Regions from separate parts of the Arthrobacter sp. UYCu512 genome, predicted to be linked through region 2. Evidence: riboswitches for the same ligand, from Rfam matches in the RefSeq annotation. Region 2 holds a riboswitch; the other holds the start of a gene.

Region 1 (7,122 bases), on a different contig from region 2:
CGCACCCAACCGGTGACCATCGAGACGCCGGTCAGCACCACAGTTGGCACCGCCTTCACCAAACCGACTCCGTTGGTTGTCCCCATCCTGCGAGCCGGCCTCGGCATGCTCGAGGGCATGACCAAGCTGGTCCCCACCGCTGAGGTCGGTTTCCTGGGCATGGCCCGCGACGAAGAAACCCTGGACATCATCACGTACGCCGAGCGCCTCCCCGAGGACCTCACGGACCGGCAGATCTTCGTCCTGGACCCCATGCTTGCCACCGGCGGGACGTTGCGCGAGGCCATCAAGTTCCTCTTCAAACGCGGCGCCTCCGATGTCACCTGCATCTGCCTGCTGGCCGCGCCGGAAGGCCTGGCGAAGCTGGAAGAAGAGCTGGCTGACGCCAACGTCACGATCGTGCTTGCTTCGATCGACGAGAAGCTCAACGAGAAGTCCTATATCGTCCCGGGTCTGGGCGACGCCGGCGACCGTCTCTACGGTGTGGCCGGCTGAGCCAGCGCCCGGCAGCAACACCGGCGCGGCGGACCTTCCCACCAGTGGGGGCCCGGCCTGCCGGGAAACTCAACACGGGACTGGCCTGAGCCCATGGACTGGAAACTCGAACTCATTTTAATTCCCGTATCCGATGCCGGGCTCGGGCTGCTCGATCGCGTTCGGTGAGGGCCCCAGCGATGCACCGCCGGGTACGGCACCGACCCTGCAACTCGTGGTCAGCGACATTCAGGCCGCCCACAAGCAGCTCAAGGACAACGGCGTGGACGGCAGCGGCGTCGATGTCCAGGACTGGGGACATTTCCTCTACTTTGCCGATCCCGACGGCAACAAGTGGGCGGTGCAACAGCTCACGGCACGGTCAACCGGCTCCGGACAGCCAAGGGATCCGGAACATCCGGTTGGTACGCGGCAAGATGGGACGATGACTTCAGTTACCGGCACCGCGCTTCCGACCGCCTTCACCGTCCGGGCGGTGCTTTTTGACATGGACGGGACTCTCGTTGATTCCACCGCAGCGGTGGAACAGGTCTGGGGGGAGTTTGCTGCCCGCTATGGTCTGGACCTTGCCGAGATCCTGCGCACCTCCCATGGCGTTCAGGCAGCGGACACGGTGCGGCGCTTCGCGCCGGCGGGAGCCGACGTCGCGGCCCTCACCGCGGAACTGGGTGCCATGGAACGCGCCAGGACTGCCGGCATCGTGGCATTGCCGGGCGCTGCCGGGTTGCTGCGCCTGCTGCCGGCGGACGCCGTCGCCCTGGTGACATCGGCGGACCGGCTGCTGGCAGACATTCGGATGGCCGCCGCCGGTCTTGCCTTGCCCGCCACCGCCGTGACAGCAGATCTCGTCGGCCGCGGTAAGCCACACCCGGAAGGCTACCTGCGCGCGGCCGAACTGCTCGGAGTGGACCCGGCGGACGCCGTGGTTTTCGAGGACGCGCCGGCCGGCATCGCCGCCGGCCTGGCTGCCGGGATGCGGACGGTGGCGGTAGGCCCGAACCCCGGCGAACTGCCCGACGGCGTTCTGCGCATCGCCGATTACTCAGCCGTCTTGTGCGAGGTCGGGGTCGACGACGCCGGCCGCAGCATCATCTCTTTCCGGCTGTGAAACCGTGGCCCCGTTTCGAAGGGCCGGTGCCTCCGCCGCAGCTCAGTACCAGTTGTTCGCGTAGTGGAAGTTCAGCGCCCCGCACGGTGAGCCGTAGCGTTCCTGGACGTAGTTCAGTCCCCAGTTGATCTGCGTCCGGTAATTCGTGAGGTAGTCGGCGCCTGCGCTGGCCATCTTCTCGGCCGGGAGGGACTGAACCACGCCGTAGGCGCCGCTGCTCGGGTTGGTGGCAGTAGTCTTCCAGTCAGACTCCTTGGTCCAGAGTTTGACCAGGCACTGCATCTGGCCGGCGTCCCAGCCGTGGGCACCCAGTTGGCTGGCCGCATAAGCCTGCGCTCCGGCGGGATCGTCAACGGCAACAGGAACCGGCGCGGGCTCCGGCGCCGGTGCGGCGGCGGGGGCCGGTAACTCGGCAGGCTTAACCTCGGCGACCGGGGCCGGGGCATCGGCCGGCGGGCTAACGGTCTGGTTCGCCACCAGGACGCGTTCAAAGTCGAGGTGCTGCAGCGGATCCGCGCTGACTGCCGATTTTGTGGCGCTGCTGGCGCTGCTGGCGTTGCGGGTGGCTGTCTCCGACGCCTGGCCGGCGGCGCCGGCTCCCACGAGCACTGCACACGCCGCTGCGACAACTGCCGCCCGGCGGCCGGTGGAGCCCAGGCCGGTGGTGAACCGGGACAGGGCCGACGCCGGTTTGGCGGGCTCGGCGCGGTGTCGCGACGGCTTGGAGCGCCTCTTTACATCGCCCTCAGGGCGTGTTTGTACCGTGAATTCAGTCATGGTCGCCTCTCAACGCCTGCGGAGTTAGCTGTCGGGTTCGGATGAGGTCACCCGGCCGCACGGAATCTCACGTGACGGCTTCACCCCAAGGGCGCAATGTGCAGAAATGCCCGGGAACTCTGGGTCCCCCGCCTCTGCCTAATCCAGCGGAATCCGGGAGGCGGCAGAGTTTGGCGTGCATCCGGATATGCGGTCCGAGTGATGACCGCACGCTAAAAACGGTACAGGACCGGAACGCCAATGTCACATTTCGATAACAGGAGCGGCGGGTTCGGCGCGGCGGATTGCTTCGCGGATTAGCTGGAGCGGCGGGGTGTCCGGTCCTCGGCCGGAGCGTCCGGCAGCCGAACGGTGAACTCGGTCCGGCCCGGCACCGACGTTACGCTGACAGTGCCGCCATGGGCTTCCACAATCGACTGCACAATTGACAATCCCAGCCCGCTGGTGCCCTCAGACGACGCGGCAGTTCGGGCCGGGCCGGCAGCCGCGGCGGCGAGGGGTGAGTCCGCACCCGGTGCGGACGGCAGCCGGTGTGCGCGCAGCGGCACGAGCGGGCGAGGCCGGCCGGACACCGGCGTTGTACCGGTTGCAGGATTCCTGCGCGACGCATCCGCGCGCGTAAACCTCGAAAAGACCCGGTCCACGAACTCCGGGGCGATCCCGGGGCCGTTGTCCGTTACGGTCATCACGGCGGTGCCGTCGGGAGCCCGCTGCACAGCTGTCACCACGGTGGTGCCGGTTCCAGTGTGCTTGCGTGCGTTGGAGAGCAGGTTGGCCAGAACCTGGTGGAGCTGGGTCGTGTCGCCGCGGACCACCACCGGCTCCGCCGGGAGCTCCAAGTGCCATACCCGGTCCGGTGCCATCACTTTTTCGTCGCTCACCGTCTCGATGGCCAGCTGGGTGAGGTCCACGTCGCTGAGGCGGAGCGGCCGGCCCTCGTCCAGCCGGGCAAGCAGGAGCAGATCCTCCACCAGGGTGGTCATCCGCTCGGACTGGCTCTGCACCCGGGCCAGGGACTTCTCGCCGTCTGGGGTGAAGTGTTCGGTCATCCGCATCAGATCGGTGTACCCGCGGATCGCCGTCAGGGGTGTGCGCAGCTCGTGCGAGGCGTCTGCGACAAACTGGCGGACCTTCATTTCGCTCTTCTGCCGGGCTTCGAGTGCGCTGGACACATTGTCCAGCATCAGGTTCAGGGCGTGGCCAACACTGCCCACCTCGGTGCCGGGATGTGCTGCGGATGCGGGCACCCGCATGGCAAGTCCGACTTCTCCGGCGTCGAGGGGAAGGCGGGACACTTTCGTGGCCACCTCGGAGAGCTGATCGAGCGGCTTCATGGTGCGGCGAATCAACGCCGTGCCGGCGAGGCCAATGACAACAAGGCCGCCCGCAGAGACAAGCACCATAGTCCAAACCAAAGAGGCCAGCGTGTTCAATTTCTCGGCGAGCGGCAGCCCGGTCACGATCACGCCGCCGTCCGGGGCCGTGAAAGCTACCAGCCGATAGGCCCCGGCGGAAAGAGACCGGTTGACCGGCTCGCTGCTCGCAGGGAGCGACAGGAGAGCTGCGTTGTCCTCCCTGGTCAGGGACTTTCGGGTGGCGTCTTCGGCGAGGAAACCGGCGCCGCGTACCGAGCCGGCCACGATCCTGGCGTTAAGGGTCCCGATTCCCTGGCCCCGGGCCTCAAGGGGGTCGGCGCGGCCGCCGGTGCGGCCAAACTCGCGGGCACGGTCCGCGGCTTGCTCGAGTTGTGTGTCGAGCTGCCTGGTCAGGAAGGAATCCATCGAGGCGTAACTGACTAGGCCGACAGCACCGCAGATCGCCACCAGAAGGGCCATGGCAACCAGAACAAGCCGGGTGCGCAGGTGCCAGCTGGAAGGGGTGTGCCACACGGGTCCGGCGGGGCCGGCCCTGCCGGAACGGACAGGCACGATTCAGTCCGCCGGCTTCAGGACATAGCCGGCGCCGCGGACCGTGTGGATCATCGGCGGGTGGACGGCGTCGACCTTCTTGCGGAGGTAGGAGATGTAGAGCTCCACGATGTTGGCCTGCCCGCCAAAGTCGTAGTCCCAGACACGGTCCAGGATTTGGGCTTTGCTGACGACCAGTTTCGGGTTCTCCATGAGGTAGCGCAGCAGCTCGAACTGGGTGGCCGTGAGGTGGAGCTCGTCACCTGCGCGCCGCACTTCCCGTGTGTCGATGTTCAAGACAAGGTCCCCGACGACGAGTTCGGCCGTATCCATTGCTGCCACCCCGGACCGCTGGACCAGCCGGTGCAGGCGGAGCAACACTTCCTCCATGCTGAACGGCTTAGTCACGTAGTCGTCGCCGCCGGCAGCCAGCCCGGTGATGCGGTCCTGGACGTCGTCCTTTGCCGTCAGGAACAATGCCGGTACCTCCGGCGCGAAGGCCCGGATCCTGCCGAGGAGCTCGACGCCGTCGAACCCGGGCAGCATCACGTCGAGCACCAGGACGTCGGGCCGGAATTCCCGGGCGAGCTTCATGGCCTCCGGTCCGTCGGCGGCGACAGCCACCGACCAGCCCGCCATTCGCAGGCCCATGCTCATCAGCTCGGAGAGGCTCGGTTCATCGTCCACTACCAGGGCGCGGATGGGGGAGCCGTCCGGATGGCTCAGCTGCGGGAGGTTGTTGGTCATGGAGTGCGAGGTGGCCATGGGACAACTCTCCGATCTGCCGGTTAGCTACGCCTTTGGTGATCCTGTGCGGCACCTGTGAATCCCACCCTAGCGAGCTGGAGAGGAGACTGCCCACGGCAGCGTCCTGCTGATGCGGTCGCCAAGATAAGCCGCTGGGCGGTCGCCAAGCTGCGTGATCCCGGGTCCGGGCGCTTCCCGGCAGCAGGATGACCACCAGGTGGGACGGCAGCCCCGCGTGGAGTGGCGGCCCAGTAGTCACTCAACTCGCCAGCAAAGAATTATGCATGCTCGTTGTCTCGATTTGCCGAATAGGATTCGCAAAAGGCAGCATTTGCTTGCTGATCGTAAAATCTGTTGCTCGACTCGCCCTCTTGGCCGAAGCGTGATCCGCACCACATTGTGAATATTCGTCTCAGAATGTGGAATCCAGGAGCCTTTGTTACTTGCAAGTTTTCATTGTTACGTTGCACACTTCAATTGTGAACAAGAACTCAACAGCACCTGCAGCCGCAGTTTCCTGGATCAGCGCACCCGCTGACGCAGGGAAGCGCTGTTGTCGAATGCACGCCTAACCTTTACACCCCAAAGGTTTCTAGGCATTCGCCCCAGCCCAGTGTCGGGCGCCCCTCCCCAGTATTCATTGCGGGGAAAAGTAGCATTCGAGCCGCGATGACGGCCATTCACATTGAGGTAAGCAATCCATGTCAGTTGCATCCGGATACGTCCACATCTCCGTCCGTAACGCCGGCAAAGCCGGCCAGACCTCCGGTATTCGCCAAGGCTTCGGCGACAGGGCATCCTTCGCGCCCGCCGGCTCCGGAAACAGCTTCCCCACTCCGGGTTTTGCACCCCAGGGCTACAACCCCAACTCCTATGGACAGCTCCGGGCTGTTCCGCCGGCACCGGCCACTGCGCCGACGCCCGTGATTGCCCCTGCCGGCGGCAGCCCCCTCCGCCCCGTCCCGGTTGACAACGTCGCCCGGGGTTTTGTGCTCTACATGGGTATCGATGAGGAGACAGCAGCGGCTGCCGGCACCTCCATTGCCAAGCTGGCCCAGGAAATCCGGGCCTACGCCCAGTCGCTGGTATCCGGTGCCGAAAGCTACGCCGCCGTCGCCGTCGCACCGGCCAGCGCGCCGGGCTCCGCCCTCGACGTCGTCCGTTCCACCTTCGGCGACCCCACAGTGGGCTCCCGCCAGCGGTCCGAGAGCGCCCGCCTGCAGCAGCCGCAGGATCCCCGCCCGTCCGGTGTGCTGATCGACCTTGCCCGCCGTGAAGTGGCACTCGACGGCGAATCCCTGAACCTTACGTTCAAGGAGTTCGAGCTGCTCAACTACCTCGTTGAGAACGGCACCCGTACCGTAGGCCGTGATGAATTGCTGGAGGGCCTGTGGCGCAATGCCGAAGAAGTGCCCAACGAGCGGACCATCGACGTCCACATCCGCCGCCTGCGCTCCAAGCTCGGCCGCCTCGCCAACACGGTGCGGACGGTCCGCGGCCAGGGTTACCGGTTCTATGAGCACCCGGAAGTTGTGGTCTGGGCCGCACCGGAGTACTCGATCTAGCGTTGGGCCCACACGCCCCACGCGAAAGCGTCCGTCCTTTGAACCGGGGCGGGCGCTTTTGCGTTTCCGGATTGCGCGGACCGGGTGATACCCCGCACTAGGATTGATCCATGAGCGCGCATCACATCAAACGGCTGGTGATCATGCGCCATGCCAAGGCGGATTGGCCCGGCGGCGTAGCGGACCATGACCGGCCGCTGGAAGAGCGCGGTCACCGTGATGCTCCGCAGGCCGGTAAGTGGCTGCTGAAACATGGTGTGGTCCCGGACTTTATTCTTTGCTCCAGCGCCCTGCGCACGCGGCAGACCTGCACTTGGGTTTGCAGCGAATTAGGCGACAAGGCACCGACGCCGAAACTTGAGCACGGACTTTACGCCGCCTCGGCGTCGCGGATGCTGACAGTCATCAACCACGTCCCGGATACCGTTACCACCCTGATGGTGATCTCGCACATGCCCGGAGTGCAGGACCTCGCGATGCACCTCGCGTCCCGGGACTCGAGCCACGATGCCTATATGGATGC
Region 2 (7,122 bases):
TTTTCAGTTCGCCCACCACATAGTCGATGCATTCCAGCAGAGCCGAGACATCGTCCGGCTCGATGGCCACGAAAGTGGCGATGCGCAGTTGGTTACGGCCCAGTTTCCGGTACGGTTCGGTGTCCACAATGCCGTTGGCGCGCAGCGCACCGGCGATCGCGGCTGCATCGACCGAGTCGTCGAAGTCGATCGTCGCAATGACGTTGGAGCGGTCCTCTGGCCTTGCCACAAACGGGGTGGCGAACGCCGAGGCCTCGGCCCAGCGGTAGATCCGTCCCGCTGAGTCCGCGGTCCGTGCCGAGGCGAAGTCCAGCCCGCCGTTCGCATTGAGCCACTGCACCTGGGCGTCGAGGGTAACGAGGGTTGCCAGCGCCGGCGTGTTGTAGGTCTGGTTCAGCCTGGAGTTCTCAACCGCGGTTTGGAGGTCCAGGAAGTCCGGGATCCAGCGGCCGCCGGCCTTGATCCGGGCCGCACGCTCCAGCGCGGCCGGGGAGAACAAACCAAGCCAAAGCCCGCCGTCGGAAGCAAAGTTCTTCTGCGGAGCGAAGTAGTACACATCCGCTTCCGCGACGTCGACGTCCAGTCCGCCGGCAGCTGACGTTGCGTCCACCAGGACGAGCGAACCCTCATCGGCGCCTTCGACGCGCCGCACCGGAGCCGCGACGCCGGTGGACGTCTCATTCTGCGGCCACGCGTAAACGTCGACGCCGGCTTCGGCCCGGGCTTGCGGACGGGTGCCCGGCTCCGACTTGATGATGGCGGAATCGGCCAGGAACGGTGCCTTGTTGGTTGCGGCAGCGAACTTGGAGCCAAACTCGCCAAAGGACAAGTGCTGTGCCTTGTTCTCCACCAGGCCGAAGCTGGCAATATCCCAGAACGCGGTTGATCCGCCGACGCCCAGGATGACCTCATAGCCCTCAGGTGCGCGGAAGAACGCGCTGAGCCCGTTCCGGACCGACCCGACCAGGTTCTTGACCGGCGCCTGGCGGTGCGACGTGCCCAGCAGCTTTGTCGCCGCGGCGAGTGCTGCCATCTGTTCCGGGCGGACCTTGGACGGCCCGGCGCCGAACCGGCCGTCCTTTGGAAGGAGGTTTGCGGGAATCGTGATGCTGGTGTCGCTCACAGTGGCTCCAATTTTCGGCTGGTACTACGGGTGGCTCGGGTGACGGCCCGGCAGGGTGGCTGCGGCGGAGCCTGTTGTTTCATTCTGCCTGACTGTCCCGCGGGGGAGGCAAAAGGGACCGTCACAGTCCGGTCATTGAGATTATCCGGAGTAACTCAAATTAGGCTAAGCTGGCCTGCGAACGTACGGCGGAGCCCGCCAGGTTGCCGGCAGCGCACGGTACGGTGGAAATCACGCAAGGACGGCGCTCGAGGAGCTGAGCTGAATGACGGATCTGATCGATACAACCGAGATGTATCTTCGGACCATTCTGGAACTTGAAGAAGAGAACATCGTCGCCCTTCGCGCCCGCATCGCCGAACGGCTGCGCCACTCCGGTCCCACTGTTTCCCAGACCGTCGGCCGGATGGAACGCGACGGGCTTGTGGTTGTCTCCGGAGACCGCCACCTTGAACTGACCGGGGTTGGCCGGAAGCGCGCCATCGAAGTCATGCGCAAGCACCGGCTTGCCGAGCGGCTGCTGGCCGACGTCATCGGACTCGACTGGGCCTACGTCCATGAGGAGGCCTGCCGCTGGGAACATGTGATGAGCGAACGGGTGGAGCGGCGGATCTTCGAACTTCTCAACCATCCCACCGTCTCGCCCTATGGCAATCCGATCCCGGGTCTGGCGGAACTGGGCGGCCTGCCCGCCGACCCCAACCCTGACGGCGTCGTGAATCTGCTCGAAGCCATGGCCGGCTATGGTCCTGATTCCAGTGTCAGGGTCGACCGGCTGGCCGAGCCCATCCAAGTGGAGCCGGAACTGCTGGTCCAGCTCGATGAAGGCGGCATCCGCCCCGGCGCCCTGGTATCCCTGGAGCGCGTGGGGGAGTACATTTCGGTGCGCGTTCCTGACATCGAAGGTGCCCTTGAACTACCGCCTGAGGTCGCGGCCCACGTCTTTGTAACCATCGGTTCCTGAGGTTGCCGCGACAGCCCGGGGCCATCCGAGAGTTGTCCACAAGCTGATAACGGATTTATCTCTGGACGGCTTAATCGCCTATAGTTGGAGACTAGTACCGATACCAAAGCGTTATCTGATCCGAAGCCGAGCCCTGCCAGCGGAACAGTCGCAGAATCATCTCCTGGCAGGGGCGGGGGAACCACTTTTGGCTGTTTAGCGGCCTTGGGGTGAAGACCGTCAGCGGCAAGTACCCACAAACACGGAATCCATCGGATGCCCCTGTGCGTGATTGCTTGCCACGGCGGACCGGGTCGTTGATCTCTCTGACCCGAATCCGACAGCTAACTCCGCAGGCTCTCCAGAGAGGAACCGTTGTTGACCACCCAGACCGCCAAGGGCCGCCGTCGTGCGAGCGGCCCTGCCTCGGAGCCGCGTCCCGCCGCTGCCATCACGGCAGAGCGTCCGCGCGACGCGCACCGTGACGCGCGCAGGGATCGCCGCAGCCCCTTCCGCCAAGTAACGGATTTTGCCGCCGCAAGCGGTGTAGGGCAAAAGGCGGGTATTGCACTGGCCGCTGCGGGCTTGGCCCTCACCGTCACAGTTCCCGCGACTGGCCCTGTTCTGGCCACTGACGCCGGCTCCGGCGCGGCAGCCAGCCCGGCAGTCGTGCAGCCGGATGTGACAGCAGCAGAGGCCAAGATCGACTTCAGCCGCACTGCCGTAACCACCAAGGGCGATCCGGACGGAAAGCTCAAGCAGTTACTCAGTGCACAGTCCGCCGGCTCGATCACCCGGGCGGCCTCCGCAGGCAGCCTTGGGGCGCCGCTGGACCAGATGGTCACGGCGTCGCCGTTTGGCTACCGCGTCAGCCCCATCACCGGAGGCTCGGGCGAGTTCCACCGCGGGCAGGACTACTCGGCGCAGTGCGGCACCGTCGTCCACGCTGCCGCGAGCGGCACCGTGACATTCACCGGCTGGCACCCCTACGGCGGTGGTAACCGCGTGGTGATCGACCACGGCAACGGCCTGGAGACCACCTACAACCACCTGTCCTCCGCCAGCGTGAAGGTGGGCCAGCAGGTCTCCCGCGGGGATGTTGTGGCTCTTAGCGGTACCACCGGCGCCTCCACCGGCTGCCACCTCCACTTCGAGGTTATGGTCAACGGCGAAGTCGTCGACCCGACCGGATGGCTCTGAAAAGTTGAGGGAACACTCTCGCATTCTGGGGACACGCCGTGATCCGAATGTGACATTAGGGTCCAACTGCTGTAAAGTTTGAGCTACGCCAACTTTTTCGAAGTTGGCGCTCTTGAGTGGATTGCCTAGCTCTGCCACCGCTCAAGGTCCGTTCGCATGACATCGTCTGGCAGGGGCGGGGGAACCAATTTTGGTCTTCGCAAGAAGGCCTTGGGGTTAAGTCGCAAAGCTTCCCAGGAAGCAGCGCGGCCGGGTGACTCCCATCCGAATCCGACAGCTCACCTCGCAGGCATTGGGAGAGGCTACTTTCGTGCATACACGCCAAAATTCCGCGCTTCACCGCGCTTGCGCTGCTCTTTCGAGCCCGCTGGAATCCAATGATCGCGCCGGCCTTGCCGGTGCCCGGACCGCAGGCCACACGGTTGCCGCTTTTGGCGCGTCTTCGCAGTACACCCTTCGCTAAGTAACCCATTTTCGGGGCGATCCGGCGTACCCCCAAGATGCCGGAGCGTCCTCAGCCCGCGCCTAAAAGCGCGGACCAGGAACACGAAAGAGAGAACTTAATGACTACTCGTGCAAACGCACGGCATCGCGCCGAGGTCACCAAGACCAACTCGCTGGCCGTCATTGCCAAGGCTGTCGGCGGCAACGCCGGCGGCATGGGTCGCCAGGCCGCAGTCATCGCTGCTGCTTCCGGCCTCGTCCTGACCAGCGGTATCGCAGCCAACGCTGCTGAGGCCAACGTTCAGCGCGAATCCGCCTCCGCTTCCACACTCGACGTCCAGTCGAGCACCCCGGCTGCCATCTCGGCTGCTTCCACTATCGCGATCTCCTTCGAGAAGCCGGCCGTCACCACCACCCCGGCTCCGGTTGTTGAGGCCCCGAAGCCCGTTGTGAAGGTCCAGGAAACGCCTGCTGCCAAAGCGGCCGGTACCCAGGTCGCTGCTGCCGCAACTGCCGCCACCGGCACCGCGGTAGCAGCCGTTTCCAAGGCGCCGGCCGTCGCCAGCGGCATGGGCGCAACGATCGCCGCTGCCGCTTATGCCCAGCTCGGTGTCAGCCAGGACTGCACCGCACTGGCCACGAACGCGCTCGCTGCCGCAGGCATCAACTACCACGGCTGGCCGGCAGGTTACCTGTCCCTCGGCCGCACGGTGAGCGCCGCCGAGGCACAGCCGGGCGATCTTGCCTACTACCAGAACGGTGGCGCCGGCATGGCCCACATCGCCGTTTACGTCGGCAACGGCATGGCCGTTCACGGCGGCTGGAACGGTGGAACCACCTCCCTGCAGACGGTCAACGTCGGCTCCGGCCCGGTCTTCATCCGCGTCGGCGGCTAAGACAGCAGCTTTAGCAACACAAAGGACCCCCGCCAAACGGCGGGGGTCCTTTGTGTTGCCGATCCGTGAACTTCGGCCGACACGGGCAGGGGAGAGCAAAAAAGATTCGGCGAATTGCCATGTCCGTGTTTACTCTTGTTTTGTCGATCCATAGCCCGACCATGCACAGGGCAGCCGGCCCTCGTGCCCCTGGCGGGTGCGGCCGTGAAGAGGTATGCGGATGCGCACTCTCGTTCTTAATGCTGGATATGAGCCGCTGGCGGTGGTGACCTTCCGCCGGGCGCTTGTCCTTGTGCTGACCGGGAAGGCCAGTGTTGTGGCGGAAGGCGGCGAACCTGTGGTTGGGCCGCAGGATGTGCTGGGCCGGCCGTCAGTGATACTGCTTAACCGGTATATCAGGCCCCGGTACAACACCACTACGGCGGTGAGCCGCCGCGGTGTGCTCCGCCGGGACGGACACCGGTGCGCCTACTGCGGCAAAGCCGCGCACACCATCGACCATGTCCAGCCCAAATCAAGGGGCGGCGCGGATTCCTGGGAGAACCTGGTTGCTGCCTGCCTGCGGTGCAACAACGCCAAAGGGGACCACACCCCGGCGGAGATGGGTTGGAAGCTCGGGTTCAGCCCGGCACCACCGAGGGGCACCATCTGGCAAATCAAAGAGCTGGAGAAACCAACACCGGCCTGGGACCCTTTCCTGCTGCCGGAATCCGCTGCCTGAATCCGGCCGGCGTTGGCTCGGACCCGGTCGTGGGCTTCGGTGGCGGGCCTGGAGGGCGCTAGGCTGGGCCGGTGGAATTCGATGCTGTTATTCTCGCCGGGGGCCGGTCCTCCCGGCTCGGAGGTGTCCCCAAGTCCGGACTGATCCACGACGGCGCCACCCTCCTGGAGGGTGCCCTGCGTTCTGCGCGGGGCGCGGTGGCTGTAGCCGTCGTGGGGCCCGACCCGGGACCGCTGCCCCGAGGTGTGGTGCGCTGCCGCGAGGACCCGCCCTTTGCCGGACCGGCCGCCGCCGTCGCCGAAGGCCTGGCTGCGCTGGAACGCAGCCGCGGCGCCCGGCCCCGGGCCCCGTACACCCTTGTCCTGGCCGTTGACATGCCCGGGGCAGGTGCCGCCGTCCAGGCGCTGCTGGACGCGGCGGCGGAAGCACCGCCTGGTGATGGCCTGATGGCCGTCTCAGCGGAGGGTCGGCGGCAGCCACTTGTCGGTCTATATGGCACAACTGTGCTTTTACGTTGCGCCGCGGAGGCTTCGCAGCGCGGCGCGCTCGAAAACGCGTCCGTGTTCGCCCTTCTTGCTAGGCTGGAGGTGCGGGAAGTCAACGTCCCCCAGGGGTCTACCGATGATGTGGACACATGGGGCGATGCCGCCGCGTTAGGGGTAAGCGAACCGGCCGGTGCCATACCCGCGACAGCCGACAACCCGGCATCCGGCCCGGGGCTCCCCGGCTGAACTCAAACTTGGAGGCAAACGGTGAAAAGCCAGGATGAAACTCTGGAAGAGTGGTGCCGCGCCCTGCTCCAGGCCCTGGAACTGGACGGCGTCGAAATTGACATCAACGAGGTCCTGTCCCTGGCAGGGGTCGCGGCGCACTCAGTGGTGCGCCCCGCGGCCCCCCTAACGACCTTCATCGCCGGCTTTGCCGCGGGCCTGGCCTCCGGTTCCGGCCAGGCCACGGATGCCGTCTCGATGCAGGCTGCGATGGCCGTGGCCAGCAAACTCGCCAAGGACTACGCAGCCAACGAAGCATCCGACGCATGACCACTGCACCCCTTCGGGGCAGTGCAGTTGGAGCGGGGGAAGTGCCCGAGCCCGGGCTCAGCGGCCCCCTGGCCGGGGTGGACGCCGGTGAGGCCGGTGAGGCCGCGGACCGTCCAGCAGTCAGGACCGATGCGGCGGAAGCCGGGCCGCATCGGCACTTGGCCCACACCTGGCAGGAAGCCCGGGAGCTCGCCTTCACCTGTGCAACCCCCGTCCCCGCCGCTCCCGTGGCCCTCCGTGCCGCTCTGGGGCGGACCCTGGCCGCCGACGTGGAAGCGCTCGTGGACATGCCGCATTACGCGTCCTCAGCCATGGATGGCTGGTCCGTCAATGGAAGCGGACCGTGGATCCTTGCCGAACCAGGCCAGCGGCTGGCTCCGCACCAAGCAAGCCCGATAGTCACCGGCGGGCTGATCCCGGCCGGGGCGAAGGCTGTGCTGCGCAGCGAAAGCGGCACCATTGCCGCCGACGAGGAGGGGCTTCCGGTCCTAAAGCTCGGAGGAGCTGCGAAGCCCGGCGAGCCGAGAAACGGCGAGCACATCCGGAAAGCAGGGGAGGAAGCCGCCGCCGGCGCGGTGCTGATTAAGGGCGGTACCCTGCTCAACCCTGCCCACCTGGCCCTTGCCGCCCTGGCCGGCCACGACAGCCTCCCGGTGCAGGGCAAAGCCGTGGTCCGGCTGGTATTTACCGGATCCGAAGTGCTGGCGGCCGGGATTCCGGAGCCGGGGAAAGTGCGCGACACCTTCGGTCCCCAG

The links. Region 2 has a riboswitch for cyclic di-AMP ahead of ABIB49_RS08280 (M23 family metallopeptidase). Riboswitches for the same ligand answer to the same signal wherever they lie in the genome.
Region 1: it holds a riboswitch for cyclic di-AMP, as region 2 does, so the genes downstream of both, ABIB49_RS02180 (aggregation-promoting factor C-terminal-like domain-containing protein) here and ABIB49_RS08280 (M23 family metallopeptidase) in region 2, are expected to answer to the same signal.

What each region holds. Positions count from the first base shown of each region.
Region 1 covers NZ_JBEPPA010000001.1:450,782-457,903, forward strand. The annotation lists gene upp (uracil phosphoribosyltransferase) at 1-495, shown strand, start outside; partial or broken gene ABIB49_RS02170 (VOC family protein) at 589-865, shown strand; gene ABIB49_RS02175 (HAD-IA family hydrolase) at 920-1,603, shown strand; gene ABIB49_RS02180 (aggregation-promoting factor C-terminal-like domain-containing protein) at 1,646-2,380, opposite strand; cyclic di-AMP (ydaO/yuaA leader) riboswitch at 2,379-2,539, opposite strand; gene ABIB49_RS02185 (sensor histidine kinase) at 2,677-4,308, opposite strand; gene ABIB49_RS02190 (response regulator transcription factor) at 4,312-5,052, opposite strand; gene ABIB49_RS02195 (winged helix-turn-helix domain-containing protein) at 5,736-6,599, shown strand; gene ABIB49_RS02200 (SixA phosphatase family protein) at 6,710-7,122, shown strand, end outside.
Region 2 covers NZ_JBEPPA010000006.1:165,246-172,367, reverse strand. The annotation lists gene serC (phosphoserine transaminase) at 1-1,123, opposite strand, end outside; gene ABIB49_RS08285 (iron-dependent transcriptional repressor DtxR) at 1,389-2,087, shown strand; cyclic di-AMP (ydaO/yuaA leader) riboswitch at 2,227-2,440, shown strand; gene ABIB49_RS08280 (M23 family metallopeptidase) at 2,445-3,266, shown strand; cyclic di-AMP (ydaO/yuaA leader) riboswitch at 3,414-3,572, shown strand; gene ABIB49_RS08275 (NlpC/P60 family protein) at 3,830-4,606, shown strand; gene ABIB49_RS08270 (HNH endonuclease) at 4,827-5,327, shown strand; gene mobA (molybdenum cofactor guanylyltransferase) at 5,399-6,058, shown strand; gene ABIB49_RS08260 (DUF6457 domain-containing protein) at 6,080-6,367, shown strand; gene ABIB49_RS08255 (molybdopterin molybdotransferase MoeA) at 6,364-7,122, shown strand, end outside.